2 linked regions of the Neorhizobium galegae genome follow. The protein of the gene in region 2 interacts with the protein of the main gene of each other region in a pairwise test. Links are inferred from orthologs where the notes say so. Each region holds a gene or a part of one and is shown on either strand. Other genes may lie near its edges.

The links. Proteins that work in one complex are often made in the same cells at the same time.
Region 1: the proteins of ybgC (region 2) and secA interact in binary tests that used the Escherichia coli proteins (3 or more experiments, as listed by UniProt). The link is inferred for Neorhizobium galegae from one-to-one orthologs.

What each region holds. Positions count from the first base shown.
Region 1 is NZ_CP090095.1:4,037,250-4,042,395, forward strand. Bases 1,177-4,414 are described here. They hold secA (preprotein translocase subunit SecA), read left to right. Parts: upstream 1,177-1,502; coding sequence 1,503-4,214; downstream 4,215-4,414. Other genes in these bases: LZK81_RS19735 (peptidylprolyl isomerase), read right to left, coding at 1,177-1,248; LZK81_RS19745 (LysR family transcriptional regulator), read right to left, coding at 4,290-4,414. Outside these bases: bifunctional glutamate N-acetyltransferase/amino-acid acetyltransferase ArgJ, read right to left, coding at 1-317; more of LZK81_RS19735, read right to left, coding at 379-1,176; more of LZK81_RS19745, read right to left, coding at 4,415-5,146. UniProt on the Escherichia coli protein: Required for protein export, interacts with the SecYEG preprotein conducting channel.
Region 2 is NZ_CP090095.1:3,212,443-3,217,091, reverse strand. The notes cover bases 605-3,345. They hold ybgC (tol-pal system-associated acyl-CoA thioesterase), read left to right. Parts: upstream 605-1,611; coding sequence 1,612-2,079; downstream 2,080-3,345. Other genes in these bases: tolQ (protein TolQ), read left to right, coding at 3,119-3,345; LZK81_RS16005 (lysozyme inhibitor LprI family protein), read right to left, coding at 2,088-2,753; LZK81_RS16015 (NAD-dependent epimerase/dehydratase family protein), read right to left, coding at 605-1,489. In the rest of the region: LZK81_RS16020 (glycosyltransferase), read right to left, coding at 1-255; more of LZK81_RS16015, read right to left, coding at 269-604; more of tolQ, read left to right, coding at 3,346-3,838; protein TolR, read left to right, coding at 3,870-4,322; LZK81_RS15990 (hypothetical protein), read left to right, coding at 4,333-4,649.

The DNA of each region.
Region 1 (5,146 bases), 820 kb from region 2 along the record:
GAGGCCGATTTGGCAGTGAGTTCAGTCGCGGCTTTGCCCCTGATGCCGGTAAAGGCATTGGCATTGCCGGAATTGACGACCACGGCACGCGCCACCCCATGCGACAGATTGGCGCGGCAGAAATCGACCGGCGCCGAAGGGCACTTGGAGCGGGTGAAGACGCCCGCGACGGTCGCCGGCTCGTCGAACACCATCAGCAGCACGTCGGTGCGGTTCTTGTACTTGATCCCGGCGGCGGCAGTCGCCATGCGCACGCCGCGGATCGCCGGCATGTCGGGATAGGATTTCGGAGCGAGCGGCGAAACGGAATCGGACATCGGAAATTACCTGGCTCAAATAGGAAAAGGGCCCGGAAGATCCGGGCCCGTCGTCAAAAGATTACTGCTGGGCCGGGACGGCACCGTCCTGCATCTTGCTGACGTCGTCATAGCCCTTCTTGAGGGCCGCATCCTTGATGTCGATCTTTTGCTCGCTCTTGGCCTTGGTGATGAGAGCGACGTACTTGTCGCGCATCACAAGCTGCTTGACCTGGTCCTCGACCTGGTCGAAAGCCGGCGCCGGAGCATCGCGCGTGTCTTCCAGCTTGATGACGTGATAGCCGAACTGCGACTTGACCGGCGTCTTGGAATATTCGCCCTTCTTCAGCGTGAAAGCGACTTCTTCGAATTCCGGGACCATGCGGCCGCGGCCGAACCAGCCAAGGTCGCCGCCTTCATCCTTGTTGGAATCCTGGGACTTTTCCTTGGCGATCGCGGCGAAATCCTTGCCCTTGTCGAGATCGGCGATGATCGCCTTGGCCTCGTCCTCGGTCTTCACCAGGATGTGACGGGCATGCACTTCTTCCTGCTTCGGCAGGGAGGCGATTTCCTTGTCGTAACGAGCCTTGACCTCTGCCGGGGTGGTGGCGTCGATCACATGCTTGCGGAAGTAGGCGTTATGCAGCTCGCGGTCGGCAATATAGTCCATCCGCTTCTTGAAGTCCGGCGTATCCTTGATGCCTTCGGCGAGAGCGCCCTTGGCGAGCAGCTTGACGTCGATGGCGCCGGAAAGGGCTGCGACCTTCTTCTGGTCGTCCGGAAGCTGGGCGAGCTGCGGGTCGAGGTTCTGAACCGCAATATCCAGTTCCGACTGGTGAATTTCCAGGTCACCGACCTTGGCAACGACCGTATCCTCCGCCGCAAAGGCGGGAGCCTGGCAGAGGATCGCGGCGGCCAGCGCGGCCGTCATGAGAAATTTGTGGCGCAACATCGATAAAGACCTTTCGATAAGGATGCCGGTTTCAGAACGTCTGATTCCGGCCAGAAAACCTTCACAAACACCGGATTGTGGCCATTCTGTATCGGCCGCCACCGTTGACATCATTCGACCCCCCTCTTATCTGTCACGCAACTTGGCGTCCAGCAGAGTTTCCGGGCGTGACGGGTCATTTTATCGGCATCAGAAACCGATGGTTCGACCGGTCCCGCGCCCCCATGGGACAGATTTCAGAAAGGACCATTCGTATGGTCAGCCTTGGCGGCATCGCCCGCAAATTGTTCGGTTCGGCAAACGATCGCCGCGTGCGCAGCTACCAGCCGACCATCGACGCCATCAATGCAATCGAGGAGAAGACCAAGGCTCTCTCCGACGAACAGCTCGCAGCCCAGACGGTGGAGTTCAGGAAACTGCTCGCCGAGGGCAAGACGCTCGACGACATCCTGATCCCCGCCTTTGCGGTGGTGCGCGAGGCGTCCCGCCGCGTACTCGGCATGCGCCCGTTCGACGTGCAGCTGACCGGCGGCATGATCCTTCACGATGGCGCGATCGCCGAGATGAAGACCGGCGAAGGCAAGACGCTGGTGGCGACGCTGCCCGTCTACCTCAACGCGCTCGCCGGCAAGGGCGTCCATGTGGTCACCGTCAACGACTACCTGGCCCAGCGCGACGCCCACACGATGGGTAAACTCTACGGCTTCCTCGGGCTGACCACGGGCGTCATCGTCCATGGCCTCAGCGACGAAGAGCGCCACGCCAACTATGCCTGCGACATCACCTACGCCACCAACAACGAACTGGGCTTCGATTATCTGCGCGACAACATGAAGTACGAGCGCAGCCAGATGGTCCAGCGCGGACACAACTACGCGATCGTCGACGAAGTGGACTCGATCCTGGTCGACGAGGCGCGCACGCCGCTGATCATCTCCGGCCCGCTCGACGACCGTTCGGAACTCTACAACACGATCGACGCCTTCATCCCGGTCCTGACGCCGGAAGACTACGAGATCGACGAGAAGCAGCGCTCTGCAAACTTCTCCGAGGTCGGCACCGAAAAGCTCGAGAACCTGCTGCGTCAGGCCGGCCTGCTGAAGGGCGAATCCCTCTACGACGTCGAGAACGTCGCGATCGTCCACCACATCAACAACGCGCTGAAGGCCCACAAGCTCTTCACCCGCGACAAGGATTATATCGTCCGCAACGACGAGATCGTCATCATCGACGAATTCACGGGCCGCATGATGCCCGGCCGCCGTTATTCGGAAGGCCAGCACCAGGCGCTCGAAGCCAAGGAAAAGGTGCAGATCCAGCCGGAGAACCAGACGCTCTCCTCGATCACCTTCCAGAACTATTTCCGCATGTACGGAAAGCTCGCCGGCATGACCGGTACGGCCCAGACCGAAGCGGAAGAGTTCGGCAATATCTACAAGCTCGAAGTGATCGAAGTGCCGACCAACCTGCCGATCCAGCGTATCGACGAGGACGACGAGGTCTACCGGACCTTCGACGAGAAGTTCAAGGCGATCATCGAAGAGATCAAACAAGCCCATGAACGCGGCCAGCCGGTCCTGGTCGGCACGACCTCGATCGAAAAATCCGAACTGCTGGCGACCATGCTGCGCCAGTCGGGCTTCAACAATTTCCAGGTCCTGAACGCCCGTTACCACGAGCAGGAAGCCTATATCGTGTCGCAGGCCGGTGTGCCGGGCGCAGTGACGATCGCCACCAACATGGCCGGCCGCGGCACCGACATCCAGCTCGGCGGCAATATCGACATGCGCCTCGAACGCGAGCTCGAAGGCATGGAGCCGGGTCCGGAGCGCGATGCACTGGAAGCGGCAAGCCGCGAGGAAGTGAAGCAGCTCAAGGAAAAGGCGCTTGCCGCCGGCGGCCTCTACGTCATCGCCACCGAACGCCACGAAAGCCGCCGCATCGACAACCAGCTGCGCGGCCGTTCCGGTCGTCAGGGCGACCCGGGCCGTTCGAAGTTCTACCTGTCGCTCCAGGACGACCTGATGCGCATCTTCGGCTCCGACCGCATGGACAGCATGCTGCAGAAGCTCGGCCTCAAGGAAGGCGAAGCGATCGTCCATCCCTGGATCAACAAGGCGCTCGAACGCGCCCAGAAGAAGGTCGAAGCCCGCAACTTCGACATCCGCAAGAACCTTCTGAAATACGACGACGTCACCAACGACCAGCGCAAGGTGATCTTCGAGCAGCGCATCGAGATGATGGACTCGGAAGACGTATCCGAGACCGTCGAGGACATGCGCAACGAGGTGATCGAAGTTCTCGTCGCCAAGCACATTCCCGAACGCGCCTATGCCGAGCAATGGAATGCCGCAGGCCTTCGCGAAGACGCCGACCGGATGCTCAACCTCGACCTGCCGATCGAGGACTGGGTCAAGGAAGAAGGCATCGGCGAGACCGACATCCGGGAGCGCATCACCGAGGCTGCCGACAAGGCCGCGGCCGATCGCAAGGAACGCTTCGGCGCCGATATCATGACCTATGTGGAGCGCTCCGTGCTGCTCCAGACGCTCGACCACCTGTGGCGCGAGCATATCGTCAACCTCGACCACCTGCGCTCGGTCATCGGCTTCCGCGGTTATGCCCAGCGCGATCCGCTGCAGGAATACAAGGCGGAAGCCTTCGAGCTGTTCCAGGCCCTGCTTGCCAACCTGCGCGAGGCGGTCACCGCACAGCTGATGCGCGTCGAGCTGGTGCAGAACCCGGAACCGCCGCAGCCGCCGGCGATCTACGACGAACAGCATGTCGATCCGACGACCGGCCTCAACCAGGTCACCGGTTTCGATAGCGAGAACTTCATCGCTGCACCGGAAGACCGTCGTCCGGAAGATCCCTCCACCTGGGGCAAGATCGGCCGCAACGAGGCCTGCCCCTGCGGGTCCGGAAAGAAATACAAGCATTGCCACGGCGCCTTCGAGCAGGCCTGAGGCTTCCGCGAAACCTGATGATGCGAACGCCGCCCTTGGGCGGCGTTTTCGTGTCCGCCTTCCGGAAAGATCGCATCAGCCTTCGGCTGGAGACCCGGCGCAGATTTCCCGAACACATGTCCGCAGCCACCGGTGAGCCGGATCGGCATCCAGCCGCGGATGCCAGAGCAATGACACGGTAATCTCGGGCACCTGGACCGGCAGGGCGAAACTGAACATTCCGGCACGCAGGTTGCCGCTGTGCCGCTCGGGAATGCTGGCGATCAGATCCGAAGACCTGGCGAGAACCAGCGCCGTGGCGAAACCGTCTACGATCGTCACGATCCGCCGTTCCAGCCCCGACGCTGCCAGGACCTCGTCGACCGCCCCTCTTTCAAGCCCACGTCGTGAGACCAGGATATGGTCGCCCGCCGCGTATCGCCGAGCCGATATCTCGCCCTCGGCCAGCGGATGCCCGCTGCGCACGACGCCGATGAAACGGTCCCGGAACAATGCCTGGGCCCGCACTTCCGGACCGATCGCCGTGCCGACGACCCCGGTTTCCAGATCGACGCTTCCATCGCGAAGCGAGGCGCTGTCCTTGTCCGGCTTGCGGATGAAACGCAGCCGGACGCCGGACGCCTGAGCGCTGACACGAGCGATGAGGCCAGGCCCGAAATTCTCGACGAAACCCTCGCTGGTGCGCAGCGTGAATGTGCGGACGAGCTTACCGAGATCGAGCATCTCGACTGGCCGCAAGACCGCTTCCGCGTCCTGCACGAGGCCGCCGACCCGTTCGCGCAGTTCGATCGCCCGTGGCGTTGGCACAAGCCCACGGCCGGCCCTCACCAGCAGCGGATCACCCGTCGTCTCGCGCAATCGCGCCAAGGCCCGGCTCATGGCCGACTGGCTGAGCCGCAGCCGTTTGGCCGCCCGCGCCACGCTGCCTTCGG
Region 2 (4,649 bases):
TGTGAAGGGAGCGGCGCCATGCAGTTTTTTTCGCGCATGCCGCTGGTTGAAGGCGTCGGAAAGGGGCAGATGCTCCACCTCGACCAGGCGGCAGCCGAGGGCCTCGAGCGGGGCGAGGGCGGGGCGTTCGACGCCGCCGGTATGGAGGACGACGATATCGGCCTCAGTACCGGTGCGGCGGATGGAGCGCGCCAGCGCGGTTGCGCCCATCGCGTAGTCGGCATTGGTGACCAGGGTGACGAAGGCGTTGGTCATGAGATGCGGTGCCTCACGACACCGACTTCAGCCGCACACCCTCCGGGTCATGTTCCACCTTCGCGGCGATGTCCCTCGTCCAGGCGGAGACGGCCGGAACGCGTGATCTGTCAACGCGGTAGGCGTATTTCTTCGCGACGTCGACGATCTCGCCGAGCAGTCCTTCGCCGAGCGTCGTCGGTTCGAGACCGAGGCCGAGGAATTTTTCGTTCTTCACCACCAGCTCGTTTTCCGGCGCTTCCTTGCGCGGGTTGGGCAGCCAGGCGATCCTCGAACCGGTCATTTTCGAAATCATCTCGGCAAGATCGCGCACCCGGTGGGTCTCGGTCATCTGGTTGAAGATCTCGACGCGGCTGCTGCGGGCGGGCGGGTTGTTCAGGGCGATCTCGATACAGCGGACCGAATCCTGGATGTGGATGAAGGCGCGGGTCTGGCCGCCGGTGCCGTGGACGGTGAGCGGATAACCGATGGCCGCCTGGATGAGAAAACGATTCAAGACCGTCCCGTAATCCCCGTCATAGTCGAATCTATTGATCAATTGCGGGTGGCGGCGGGTCTGTTCGGTATGGGTGCCCCAGACGATGCCCTGGTGCAGGTCGGTGATCCGCAATCCGTCGTTCTTCGCGTAGAACTGGAAGAGCTGCTGATCGAGGCACTTGGTCATGTGGTAGATCGAGCCGGGATTGCTCGGATAGAGGATTTCCTGGGAGACGGTGCGGCCGTCGGCGGTTTCGATGCCGACCGGGAGGTAGCCTTCCGGGATCGCCGCGCCGACCGTCGAATAGCCGTAGACGCCCATCGTGCCGAGATGCACGAGATGCGCGTCGAGATCGAGTTCGACCATTGCATTCAAGAGGTTGTGGGTGGCGTTTACATTGTTGCTGACGGTGTAGTTCTTGTGCCGGTCGCTCTTCATCGAATAGGGCGCGGCGCGCTGTTCGGCGAAGTGGATGATGGCGTCAGGGCGGTGCTTTGAAAGCCAGCCCTTCAGGAGCTCGTAGTCCTTGGCGAGATCGATCAGGTGGAAATGGATGCGGCGGCCGGTTTCGGCATGCCAGATGCGGGTGCGTTCCTGGATGCTGTCCATCGGCGTCAGCGACTGGACGCCAAGCTCCGTATCGATCCAGCGGCGGGAGAGGTTGTCGAGGATATGGATCTCGTGGCCGGCGTCGGACAGGTGAAGCGATGTCGGCCAGCCGACGAAACCGTCGCCGCCCAGGACTGCAATCTTCATGGGTTACTCTCCGCTGGTTTTCGACTTATTTCCTGATAGGGAGGATATGTGACAGGACGTCAAAACTGGGGCGGCATTGCGCGCATATCCAGTGGAGAGCTAGGAATTTCCAAGGCAAGGCCATGAAGGAATACAATTTTTTGTTATCGGGCGAGTTGATGGAAGGCGGCCATCGGCTGGCTCAGCGCGTCTATTATGAAGACACGGATTTTTCCGGCCTCGTCTACCACGCCCGTTATCTGCATTTCCTGGAGCGCGGCCGCACCGACTATCTGCGCTGCCTCGGCTGTGAGCAGAGCGCGCTGCTTTCCGCCGACGAGGAGGGGCTGGTCTTCGTCGTCCACCGGATGGAGATCGACTTCAAGCAGCCGGCCCGCATGGACGACATCCTGATCATCCAGACGGTGACGGAAAAAGCGGGCGGCGCCAAGATGGTGCTCAACCAGGAGATCCGTCGCGGCGAAACACTGCTGATCGCCGCAAAAGTGGTGATCGCGGTCATCAACAGGCACGGGCGTCCGCGCCGGCTGCCGGAGAGCGTGGCGGAAAAGTTTCTCGGGCGCGGGGTCGAGCAGGTGGATGCGGTTTAAGGCGGAACCTACATGCCGCCGCAGGCATGCTGCGAATCGGCCATCGCCCAGCTCTGCCCGGTGCGGGCGTTGGTGACGAAATACTCGCGACCCCGGTCGTCGCCCGGCGGGCAGCGTTTGGGGATGGAAATCAGGCACATGGTCACCTTGTCGCCGGGCTTCGAGGCGATCAGCGCCTCTTCGCGGCTGTAGGAGACCTGGTAGCCGTCATTGGCGTATTCGATGCCGGTGCCGGCATTGTAGTCCTCGTCCTTGATCGGATCCTCGCCGACGCGCGGATGGACACCGGTCACGTTCGTCACCGTGCACTGGCCGATCTTCATGGGCAATGTCGGGGAGGGCTTGGCCCGCCCGCCCGCGATCGTGCTGGCGGTGATGTCGGCCGGAATGCTCTTGGCGCCGCCGAGCTCTCCAAGGATCGCAACATAGGTGCTCAGAACGCAGGATCGGTCGGAGCCGCAGGCTGACCGGTCGCTGGTGAAGTCGCGCATAACCTGGCGGGTCTCCGCCCTTTTCTCCCGTTCGGCCTTTTCCTGGACCCGCGGAAGCAGAGTGTCGAGCGCTGAAAGGAGGGGATCGTTGCAGACTACCAGTTCATCAGGCGAGGGGACGCCCTTGCAGTCGAACGAGGCGGCATGGGCCGGCACCGCGATCAACATCGTCAAGGCTATCATCACTGCGCGCCACATGGTGTGCCCCCGGGAATCCGATTCTCACAGTGTCATAACCCGTGAATGAGAAAAAACTAAGTTGGAAGTTGCCGGCTTTCCTTGTTCCAACTTCAAGTGATCTGGGAACTCGCCATTGCAAGGCCCGTCTAAACCTTTCGTTAACGATAATGGTGTCTTACTGAGACATGAGGAATTTGTGCAACGCACGCCTTCCTTTGACCAAAATTGAAAGCGAGAAGCCAAGCTTGAAGCTCAGGGTATCTTGGGGTTAGGGCTAAGCGCTTCCGGCGATCAAAGACATACTCGCGAGAGCGCGCTTTTGAACCGCCCGGTCCTTAAAGCCGGGCGTTTGGATTCGGGGATAGTAGATGGAACAGGTAGGTTTGGCGGCAGCGGCGAGCGAAGTGAGCCTCTGGTCGCTGTTCATGCAGGCCGGTCTGGTCGTCAAGCTGGTGATGATAGGTCTCATCGGCGCATCGATCTGGACCTGGGCGATCGTGATCGACAAATATGTCAGCTTCGGCAAGGCCAAGCGCCAGTTCGACCAGTTCGAGCAGGTGTTCTGGTCCGGGCAGTCGCTGGAAGAACTTTACCGTACCCTGTCGGAGCGGACGAACACCGGCCTTGCGGCGATTTTCGTCGCCGCCATGCGCGAGTGGAAAAAGAGCTTCGAGCGCGGTGCCCGTTCGCCGATCGGTCTGCAGATGCGTATCGACCGGGCGATGGACGTGACCATGTCGCGTGAAGCGGAAACCTATGAGGCCCGCCTCGGTTCGCTGGCGACGATCGGCTCGGCCGGTCCGTTCATCGGTCTGTTCGGCACCGTCGTCGGCATCATGACCTCGTTCCAGGCGATTGCCGGGTCGAAGTCCACCAACCTTGCGGTCGTTGCGCCGGGTATTGCAGAAGCGCTGCTCGCCACCGCGATCGGCCTGGTCGCCGCCATTCCGGCGGTCATCGCCTACAACAAGTTCACCGGCGATGCCGGCAAGCTCTCTGGCCGCATGGAAGGTTTCGCGGACGAATTTTCCGCCATCCTGTCGCGCCAGATCGACGAGAAGCTGCAGCCGCGCCAGGCGGCGCAGTAAAAAGCCTCTCGGGCTCAAGGAGTAACGTCTCATGGGTATGTCGGCCGGAGGAGCAAAATCGGGTGGCGGTCGTCGCAGGCGCGGCGGTCGTCGCGGCGGTGCGATCAGCGAAATCAACGTGACGCCGCTCGTTGACGTCATGCTCGTGCTGCTCATTATCTTCATGGTAGCGGCACCGATGATGACCGTCGGCGTGCCGATCGACCTGCCGGAAACGCAGGCGAAGGCGATGAACGCCGACACCCAGCCGATCACCGTCTCGGTCAATCCGAAGGGCGAAATCTACCTGCAGGAAACGCCGATCGGCCTCGACGAGATCGTGCCGAAGCTTCAGGCGATCGCCACCACAGGCTATAACGAACGTATCTATGTGCGCGGCGATACGACCGCGGCCTACGGCGTCGTCATGAAGGTCATGGCCCGCATTTCTTCTGCCGGGTACAAGAATATCGGCCTCGTGACCCTGCAGGAACAGGAGAAGTGATCGCGGCGCCATGAAGGTCAGTCTCGGCACATCGCTGGTCCTACACTCGCTGGTACTCGGCTTGGCGCTCGTTTCGCTGAGCGCGCCCGCGACTTTCGACGTGGCCGAAGTGGATGCACTTCCGGTCGACATCGTCTCCGTGGAATCGATCACCCAGACCCAGCAGGGTGACAAGAAGGCGCCTGCCAGCCAGAAGCCTTCGCCCAAGGAAACCAAGAACCAGAAGATCGTCGAGAACGCCCAGAACGCCGGCGAGAACGACGTCGACCTGAAGACACCTCCGACGCCGACCACCAAGCCGCAGCCGACCGAAACCACGGCGGCTCC